Regions from separate parts of the Sediminibacillus sp. JSM 1682029 genome, predicted to be linked through region 1. Evidence: riboswitches for the same ligand, from Rfam matches in the RefSeq annotation. Region 1 holds a riboswitch; each other region holds the start of a gene.
The links. A riboswitch is a leader RNA that binds a small molecule or an ion and turns the genes downstream of it on or off. The one in region 1 is predicted to bind S-adenosylmethionine.
Positions count from the first base shown of each region.

Region 2: it holds a riboswitch for S-adenosylmethionine, as region 1 does, so the genes downstream of both, ABVF09_RS07965 (PLP-dependent aspartate aminotransferase family protein) here and ABVF09_RS01965 (SDR family NAD(P)-dependent oxidoreductase) in region 1, are expected to answer to the same signal.
Region 3: it holds a riboswitch for S-adenosylmethionine, as region 1 does, so the genes downstream of both, ABVF09_RS07605 (LLM class flavin-dependent oxidoreductase) here and ABVF09_RS01965 (SDR family NAD(P)-dependent oxidoreductase) in region 1, are expected to answer to the same signal.

Region 1 is NZ_JBEWYY010000001.1:396,653-399,774, forward strand. Features, by position in the region: gene ABVF09_RS01960 (Na+/H+ antiporter NhaC family protein) at 1-650, opposite strand, end outside; gene ABVF09_RS01965 (SDR family NAD(P)-dependent oxidoreductase) at 1,038-1,790, opposite strand; SAM riboswitch class I at 1,871-1,967, opposite strand; gene ABVF09_RS01970 (Na+/H+ antiporter NhaC family protein) at 2,121-3,122, shown strand, end outside.
Region 2 is NZ_JBEWYY010000003.1:357,892-361,013, forward strand. Features, by position in the region: gene ABVF09_RS07965 (PLP-dependent aspartate aminotransferase family protein) at 1-1,603, opposite strand, end outside; SAM riboswitch class I at 1,744-1,854, opposite strand; gene ABVF09_RS07970 (hypothetical protein) at 2,008-2,847, opposite strand; gene ABVF09_RS07975 (hypothetical protein) at 2,844-3,122, opposite strand, start outside.
Region 3 is NZ_JBEWYY010000003.1:279,891-283,012, reverse strand. Features, by position in the region: gene ABVF09_RS07610 (ATP-grasp domain-containing protein) at 1-113, opposite strand, end outside; gene ABVF09_RS07605 (LLM class flavin-dependent oxidoreductase) at 147-1,196, opposite strand; SAM riboswitch class I at 1,316-1,423, opposite strand; gene helD (RNA polymerase recycling motor HelD) at 2,196-3,122, opposite strand, start outside.

The DNA of each region.
Region 1 (3,122 bases):
TCACCTACCGGGATAAACGCCAGGATCAAAGCAGTCACTAAAGCAGCCGGCAGGACGATAAAGAAATTCGACTTGAATTTGTCTTTCATGTTGGTCTCCTGTGTTCTCACTGCTGCAATCGTGGTATCCGATATCATCGATAAATTATCCCCAAACATGGCTCCGCCTATTACCGCTCCGACGGCCAAAGCTGTGTCGATTCCGGTTTGTTGCGCAACCCCGACCGCTATCGGCACGATGGCAACGGTTGTCCCTGTAGAGGTTCCCATTGATATAGAGATAAAACAACTTACCACGAACAATCCGACCATGAGCAAATTCGCCGGTAAAATCGAGGTCCCCAAACTGACTATAGAGTCCACTCCGCCTGTAGCTTCTGCAACGGAAGCGAAAGCGCCGGCCAATATAAATATAAGTGCCATCAAAATGATATTATGGTCGCCCCCACCCTTGCAAAACACTTCCACTTTTTTGGCAAAACTTTCTTTTCGGTTCATCGCCAGTGAAAACAAGCCGGCAATCAAAATCGCCACCACTACTGGCATACTGCTGAAATCCTTCGTAATCAATGCTGTGCCGAGGAATAATAAGACAAATACGAGAAATGGCAGCAATGCATAAGGATTTCCCTCTATTTTTTCTTTTTTCACTTTTCTCGTCCTCCCTTTCAAAACAACTATTTTTATGGACCGCTGCACCTTACCCACATGGATGAGCAGTGGATAGAAACTGCGACATAGGTAATTTTTCTTCCTTACTTCTTACATTGGTTGAGTGGGAGTTTAGCGCTGCGGAAAAACCTTCCGCTTTCCGCGGGCGGCTGGTGAGCTTCCTCGAGCTGACGCTCTGCGAGAACAGCACGAGCTGAAGATCCACTTGGTAAAGCGGTTTTCTTAACCAAGTTAGCTGAAGCCGTGCCCGCGGAAAGCGAAGTATGCTACCGAAGCGGTGGTTGATACTTTTTTTAATAGGCAATGGAATTCCCCATTACAAATACTGCGCAGTATATATCTTTTTTCTTAGACAACATAGCGTTCTTAATTTATGGTCATTCCACCGGTTACATTTATACTTTCGCCTGTTATATAGTCTGCTGCTTTGGATGCCAGGAATAACACGGTATCTGCAACATCCTCCGGGCTACCTGTTCTTCCCAAAGGAACTTGGGAATGATCCTCTGCTTCGATGGCTGCAGCGTCCACGCCGCGCAGTTTTCCTCCCCAAACCCTTTCTGTCTGTTTCATCCCCGTTTCAATGATACCTGGGCAAACAGCATTCACCAGAATATTGTCAGCTGCCAGTTCCAAAGCCATAACTTTCGTCAATCCAAGAACGGCATGTTTAGATGCGACATAACTTCCCATGTATTTATATCCGTTTTTTCCTGCCTGGGATGAAATATTGATAATTTTGCCGCCTTTCCCTGCTTTTTTCATCTGTCTTGCAGCAAATTTACTGGCAAGGAATACCCCTTTTGCATTTACATCCATTACAGAATCCCAGTCTTCTTCTTGCATCTCTATAACTTCCGCCATTCTCGAAATGCCTGCATTATTCACAAGAATATCGATCACTCCATAACGAGTAGCGATTGATTCGAAAAACTGCTCCACAGCTTTCTCTTCTGTGACGTCCAAAGCAAATTGATGCTTCCGAATGTTGTCAGGGTTACTTCCTTTATCCGCCACAATGACCGTTGCTCCTGCTTCCTCCAGTTTTTTGGCTATCTCTTTACCAATTCCTCTCGCGCCGCCGGTCACAACAGCGATTTTTCCATGCAAATGACTCATCCACTTTCCTCCCTCCGTGTTGCCGATCTTCTTCTTATCACACAAAAAAACCTTCCGAGAAAGATGGAAGGTTCTGCTAACTCTTATCTCTCAAGCATGCTGGATGTAGCACCTTTCTGCGAACAGAGGTTGCTGAAGTGTCATCGGGCCAGTTCCCTAAACTTCTCTTGATAAGATTATACAATTGTATTAAATATCATAATTGCTACTATTCCTAGTTGTCAAGTATGAATTAACCTTTTTAAAAACTACACAGCTCGAACATCTCAATCATAGGTATTGGTCATTTCATTATGGGAATCCTAAGACCCACATAAGGAGGAGATCCTATTGTCTGTCGAATGGCTTTCCATTGTACCGTTTATTATCGTCATCGGTTTTTCCATTTGGTTGAAAAGAATTTTGCCTGGCCTGGTTCTTGGTGTCCTGACAGGTTCTATCCTTTTAAAATCTGGATGGCTGAGCGGATCCGATCAAGCCGTCACTTATATGGTCGAAACTTTGTCAGACGAAACAAATATAAAAATCATCGGATTTTTATATTTGTTCGGTGGACTTGTCGGAATGATGACGATAGCTGGAGGAATCAAAGGGTTCTCAGAATGGGCAGGAGGAAAAATCCATTCTCAGCGGGGACTTCTGACTCTTATCTGGCTGACCCTGCCATTCACTTTTATGATGCCGATGTTCCGGATCATGATGATTGGTCCTGTCGTTAAGTCGTTGTTGGGTAAATGGAACATTTCCAGACAAAAGGTCGGATTTACCATGGATGTTTCTACTTCATCCGTTATTGTCCTCTTGCCTGTTGCAACCGCTTTTGTCGGTTTTATGGTATCCCTTGTCGAGAACGGAATTCATAAAAATGCCTTGGAATGGAGTGCTTATAGTGTGTTTCTGATGAGTATTCCCTTTAATTTTTTTGCCATTATCATGCTTATTTTCGGCCTTGCTCGTACGTTTTGGCCTTCCGAAGAAAATAGGAAAAAACAATACAAAGCGGAGGGTGATGAAGCACATCCTTTTCACCGTTCCAGCATAAATAAGGAATTATCATTGGTGAAAGCCCAGCCTTGGAATCTTATTATCCCGCTATTTCTGCTTTTAGGCTTGTCTCTCTTTTTACTTTGGCAAGATGGCCGCACAAAAGGTGCAAAGTCGGTATTCGATGCCTTTACCCAAGCAGATGCAACGTTTGTCATGCTGCTGGCAGTATTTTTGACCTTGACGGTTACGTTCCTATTCTATGCCATCCGCAAATTGCCTTTACATGAATTGCTTTTTCATTTTATTGATGGCGGCAATCAAATGATGCAGGCAATCATTCTGCTT
Region 2 (3,122 bases), on a different contig from region 1:
GGCCGTCATTTGCCAGTAAAGCCTCTGCAGCGAGTGTGTCCTGTGTATAAACGACATCGATTTCTTCCTCTATTGCTGCCACATTCGCCACTGGCGTCTCACCTAGAATTGGCTCATTTCCATTGTGGACCGGAATGACTTTAAATCCGAGATTTTGCAACTTCGCAGCTGTTCGATACACCGGCAAATTTTCATCCGGCTCTAATCCAAGAACGGCTATCGTTTTTTGCCGGAGCCCGTTTGTCCGGTCGAATGGTGAGTGAAGCGCCCATTGTACTGCCTTTTCATTTGTGGCAGTAATGGTGGGCTTTGTACCGGTAGCTTGTGCGATTGCCTGATCGAGATCCTGAATCAAGTCCTCTGCGGTTTCAATACCGATCGAAAGACGAATCAATTCTTCCGTAACACCACTTTCCTTCAATCCATCTGCATCAAGCTGCTGGTGGGTGGTGGAAGCGGGATGGATGATCAGTGATTTGGCATCCCCGACATTGGCTACATGCGACCAAAGGGTGATGTTGTCGATCAACTGCCGTCCTGCATCGCGTCCGCCTTTGATACCGAAAGTAATAATGGAACCTGCCTTTCCGTTCAAGTATTTTTCTGCAAGTTGGTGGGAAGGATGGTTTTCCAATCCTGGATATGCAACCCATTCCACTGCTGGATGGTCGCTTAGGTAACCGGCGACCTGCTGGGCGTTTTGGTTATGCTTTTCTACACGCAGATGCAATGTTTCCAGACCCTGCAACAGCAAAAATGCGTTCTGCGGGCTCAGGCAGGCGCCGATGTCGCGCAACAGCTGTACGCGTAGCTTCGTAGCAAAGGCTGCCGGTGCAGTGTCGATGGCATACCTGATGCCGTGATAGCTTTCATCAGGCTGGATGAATTCAGGGAATTTTTCATTGTTCCAATCAAAACGTCCGCCATCGACGACTACCCCTCCGATTGTCGTACCGTGCCCGCCGATCCACTTGGTAGCAGAGTGGACAACGATGTCCGCTCCCCAGGTAATCGGTTTGGTTACATACGGAGTGGCAAATGTATTATCGATAATCAACGGGATATCGTGTTCATGTGCAATCGCAGCGATTGTTTCCACGTCAAACACATTCAGGCTTGGATTGGTGATGATTTCGCCAAAGACCGCTTTGGTTTTGTCGGTGATAGCTGCACGGACGTTTTCCGGATCCGAAGCATCCACAAAGGTGACATTGATTCCGTAGCGAGGCAGTGTTTTGACAAACAGGTTATAAGTGCCGCCGTAAAGATTGCTGTCGGCTACGATTTCATCGCCGCTCCCTGCCAAGTTCAGAATCGACAGAGTAATGGCAGCCATGCCGGAAGAGGTGGCAACTGCCGCTACGCCGTCTTCCAACAGAGCGATCCGTTGTTCAAAAGCATCCACAGTCGGATTCATGATGCGCGAATAAATATTGCCAGGTTCAGCCAGGGCAAAAAGATTCTGGGCGTGCTCGGTATCACGGAATACATAGGATGTCGTTTGATAAATCGGGACTGCCCTGGAACCTGTCGCCGGATCTGGTGTCTGTCCTCCGTGAAGAAGTTGTGTTTCGGTGCCTAGCAAATGGAATGGGTTTGTCATGTTAATTCCTCCTAAGCGGGATAATTCTAGGGAAAAATAGTACCTAAGGCCGTGAAAAGCAGGTAACAAGATTGTTGTGTTGGAAGAGGGGGAATAGAAAAGCCCTCTTCCTAAGAAGAGGGCGTGTAGTCGGAGTCCTCCTCTTATCTTTCAGATCATGGACCTGTAGGAATTGGCACCTTTTCAAGCATTGTCGCTTGAAGGTTGCCGGGCATCATCGGGCCTAGTCCCTCCGCCGCTCTGGATAAGAGTCTTGTTATTCAATATGTTTGAAATTTCAATCTTTGAAAGAATTATAAATCACTCTGTCAATCCAGTCAACCCTTAAAGAAAAAATTTGAAAAAAGAAGGGGACAGTCCCCGCCGGAGGGACTGTCCCCCATTGCTCTACCAGGATAAAGAATTTACTTGGTATACAGTTGATTGACTTCTTCGATTTCGAGTTGGTGGGTGCCTTTTCCGAATGTATCTGTTTGGTCACTGGATTCTTCTTGCCAAATGTTTTCAGTATGTAGTTGGACATCGGCCTTATCCGGATTGGTCAGATACACCTCATCCACCTCGGTTAACGACCAATTACTTTTGATAGCTGCCAGGTTCAGGCGCGCTTCATCCAGCCAGGAGCGGACCTCGGTTTCCATGTTTCCCGGAATCGACACCGTTGCAGTAAACCGGCTGTCATCATATCCGAATTGGCTCGTGGGTGCTTCAAGCATTTCCACATACAAGGTGTCACCGACCTGGTGAAAAGAGGCGACTTCCTCTGGCTTGATGTCTTTTTTACTTGCCGTACTAGAGTGGAAGGTGCCGAATATATGAATAGCGCCTGTGTTGTTTGTCTCCAGCCTTGTTCCCTCCGCGGACTCCAAGACAATTTTTTTCACCTTGTCACCGATATTTTTTTCGATTGGCGGCAAGGTTGCTTCCACCTCCTCAGCTTGGACAGTGGTTTTAATCTTATCCAGCAATCCAGTAGTGGCCCCGATAAAAAGGATGAGCGCAACACCCCCTAAGAAAGTGATGAATACGATGGATAAAATGTCATATTTCACCACAGGTTGTTCTTGCCGGGACATGTAGACGTAAAGGATGATTTCCACTCCTAAAACAATCAGGATCAATGGAAACCAGGCCAATAAAACCGTTGTTGCATCCCAATCGAAAAATTGAGAGAGCATGATGACCGTACCTAGTAAAATGAGGGCTGCCCCCATGGAGACAGATCCTACCCGCCATTTCTTCATTGATTGTTTCCTCCTTTATCCGGTTTCGCCCCGATGATCAAACGAATTCCCCCAGCTATCAAAAGCAAACAGACAAGCGATACTTGAAAATACTGGCGGTAATAATACCAAAGATCGATTTGAAACGCTGCACGCACTTGTTCAGCTATGACTGGAAGCAAAATGGAATCGGCAATATAGAAAATCCCAAGCAGTAAAAGGGCGATGCCCAGCCATTTTTGATGGTTTGCCAAATACTTTACAATCGGCACGTCCTGAACTTCTCCCTGTTCGGC
Region 3 (3,122 bases), on a different contig from region 1:
ACCATCCCCTGGTCCAAAAACCATTCTTCATAAGGGACATCAAGCTCCTCCAATCGTTTCGTCAGGTGCTCGGTCCATTCACTATTTTCATGGATGACATATACTTTGCTCATTCTGCCGTCTCCTCTCCTTGGTATGGTTTCAAGTTATTTCAATAACTGACGTCGTTTTTCTTCCACAAGCGGCATGACTTGCTGCGAGAAACGCTCCATTTCTTCCAGCTGGGGCGAAAACTGCAGCAATAATAAGTCCAATCCCGCTTCTTCGTATGCCGCGATCCTTTCCGCAATTTGGTCCGGTGTCCCGATTAAATTTGGACGCAAGCCCCGGTTCGAGACCGAATAATCATTAAGTTCAACTTGTTGCTCCAACTGCGATTTGCTGACAAAGTCTTGATAGCCGGCGTATCCCGCGCTATCTTTCACGTCAGTTATTCGTTTCCATTCTTCCAATGCTTCTTCCTCGGTATCCCGGCAAATCACGTAGGCCGCCATGCCAAACGATTGGAATTCTGGCTGACTGGCTTCTTCCCGCCTTACCTTCATTTCCGCTATCTTGCTGGCAATCTCATCGACCGTGCCTCCGTGCATGACATAGGCGTCACAGGAATCGACAATTGCCTGTTTGCCACGATCGCTTTCCCCTCCCGCATATAGGGTCGGGAAAGGTTTTTGTACCGGCTTAGGAGCAAGTTTGGCATTGTTCACTTCATAATAATTGCCATGGTAAGAAAACGTTTCTTCCTGCCACATCCCTTTCAACACTTCCAGGAACTCCTCTGTCCGGTCATACCGTTCATCGTGGGCGGTAAATGCTCCACCATATTGTTTCGCTTCTTCTTCCCACCATGCCGAGACGACATTCAGTGTAAACCTGCCGTTACTGATATGGTCAATGTTAGCAGCCATTTTTGCTGCTACAGCAGGATTGTGGAACCCGGGACGGACTGCTGTCATGATTTCGATTTTCTCTGTCACTGCTGCCAGTCCGGCCGCTGTCGACCATGCTTCCAGAGAATCTGCATCGATTCCTTTTATGTCGTTCAAATATAACTCAGCAATCAACGTGGTATCATAGCCCCATTTCTCTGCTGACTGGATCACTTGTTTTGCATAATCAAAGGTTGGAGGCATCAGTTCATCCTCTACATTTCGCAACCATCCGCCGAAAATCGGCAGCCAAAATCCGTACTTCATGTTATCTCTCCCCTGCCTGAATGCTGACAAATTTTGTTTCCGAATAAGATCTTATTTGAAACCAGGCGTTATAAAAAAGCCTTCTCCCAGAGAGGAAGAAGGCTTATTCGTCATTCAGCTTCTTATCTCTCAGAGTACATTCACTCTGTAGGAATTGGCACCTTCCTGAAATTCCAGTGGGTTGCCGGGCTTCATCGGGCCTGTCCCTCCGCCTCTCTTCATAAGAATCGTTATTCGGTTGAAGTAATCTTATCAAATAACTCGGGTTAATTGCAACTGGTTGATTTCCACAATTCCATTGATTTTGTTTTTCATAAAACCTATAAACTGTGAATTAACTTGAGTGAGTCCCCCTGACATCCGGCCTTTATTTAGGTTGGAGAACAGCGCTGAGGAAATACCCTGCGCTTTCCGCGGGCGGCTGGTGAGCTTCCTCGAGCTAACGCTCTGCGGGATCTCTCCGAGGCCTTTGCTCCCGCAGGAGTCTCCGGGTATTTCCTCAGCTAAGAATAGCTTCCTGTTTTTAAGCGAGTATACTAGATATATTTTTCTTCATTCAATAGCATGAAACATCTTATCAAAAGACATTTCTAGGAAAACAAGCAGAAAGCCGAGAGAAGGGGAAAAGACGAAACCCAAACTGTTTTTTATGAAAAGACACACATATCCTGACAAGCGTTTTATTAAGAGGCTTAATGTTTGCGATAATCAGCAAACTTCTTAGCGAAGGTAGCATACGAAGACTCCAGCGGGAACAGCGCGAGCTGAAGATCCACTTGGTAAAGCGGTTTTCTTTACCAAGTTAGCTGAAGCCGTGCCCGCGGAAAGCGAAGTATGCTACCGAAGCGTTAGTTACACGCTTTTTGCATAGGCAATGGAGCTCCCCATTAAAGTTACTGCATAGTTTCTATCAACTCTCGAGACGAAACAATAAAGTCTGCGATTCTTGTTTTGGCTGCATGCGCCCAATTCGGACGGAAATTGCTAGATGTCTCTTGCCTATGCCCTGTCATACAAATCTTCCGGCAGTTGTTGCAAAAAAGCGGACATTGGACCGATCGAGAACACAGCCAGTTCATGCATCGCCCTCGTACAGGCTGTGTAAAGCAAATTCCGCTCCAGTTCCCGAGAATATTGAGAAGCCGAAGCATTATAGATAATCGCCGCATCGAACTCGATTCCTTTTGCCAGATATGCCGGAAGCACAAGCAGCCCTTTTTGGAAGGTGTGCGTTTCTTCATCCATCAGCTTTGCTTCCGTTTCTTCGCGCAATAATTGATACGCCTCCCGGCTCTCCTCCATCGTTTTGCAAATAATGGCGATTGTTTGGTGATTTGCAGCGGTATAGCCCTTTATTGTCTGCAATATTTGCTGTTTTAGTTTATGTTGATCAGACACCTGGATAATCAATGGCTTTGAACCTTCCCGGTTGAAAGGCTCAATGACATCGCCGCCTGGCATAAAGGCTTTGGTAAACTCCACAATTTGCCTGGTTGAACGATAACTTCTCGTCAGGGTGATCCGTTCGTGCTTTGCTTCCAATCGAGAAGAAAGCAGGGTTTCTTCCGTGGAGGCATGCGCATAAATCGCCTGGTTGTAATCTCCTAGAAGCGTCATCCTGCTAAGAGGGAAAACCTCTTGGAAATAAGCAAACTGGAACGGGGAGTAATCCTGGGCTTCGTCGATGAATAAATGCCTGATAGACCGATTCACCTGAAAGCCGACCAGTCGATTGTAAAAGTATAAGTATGGAGCAGCTTCTTCCCAGGTCAATTTTCTTTTCTCCAGTAACTCCAGCGATTGCCGGCAAATTTCCGGCCAATTATCCGGAAGCTTTACGCCATCGACTCCTGTCTCAGCATCAAAAAGCTTTTGAAAAGTTTTTTCCGCATGAAAGAAGCGGCGACGCTTTATCTTTTGGCGCAA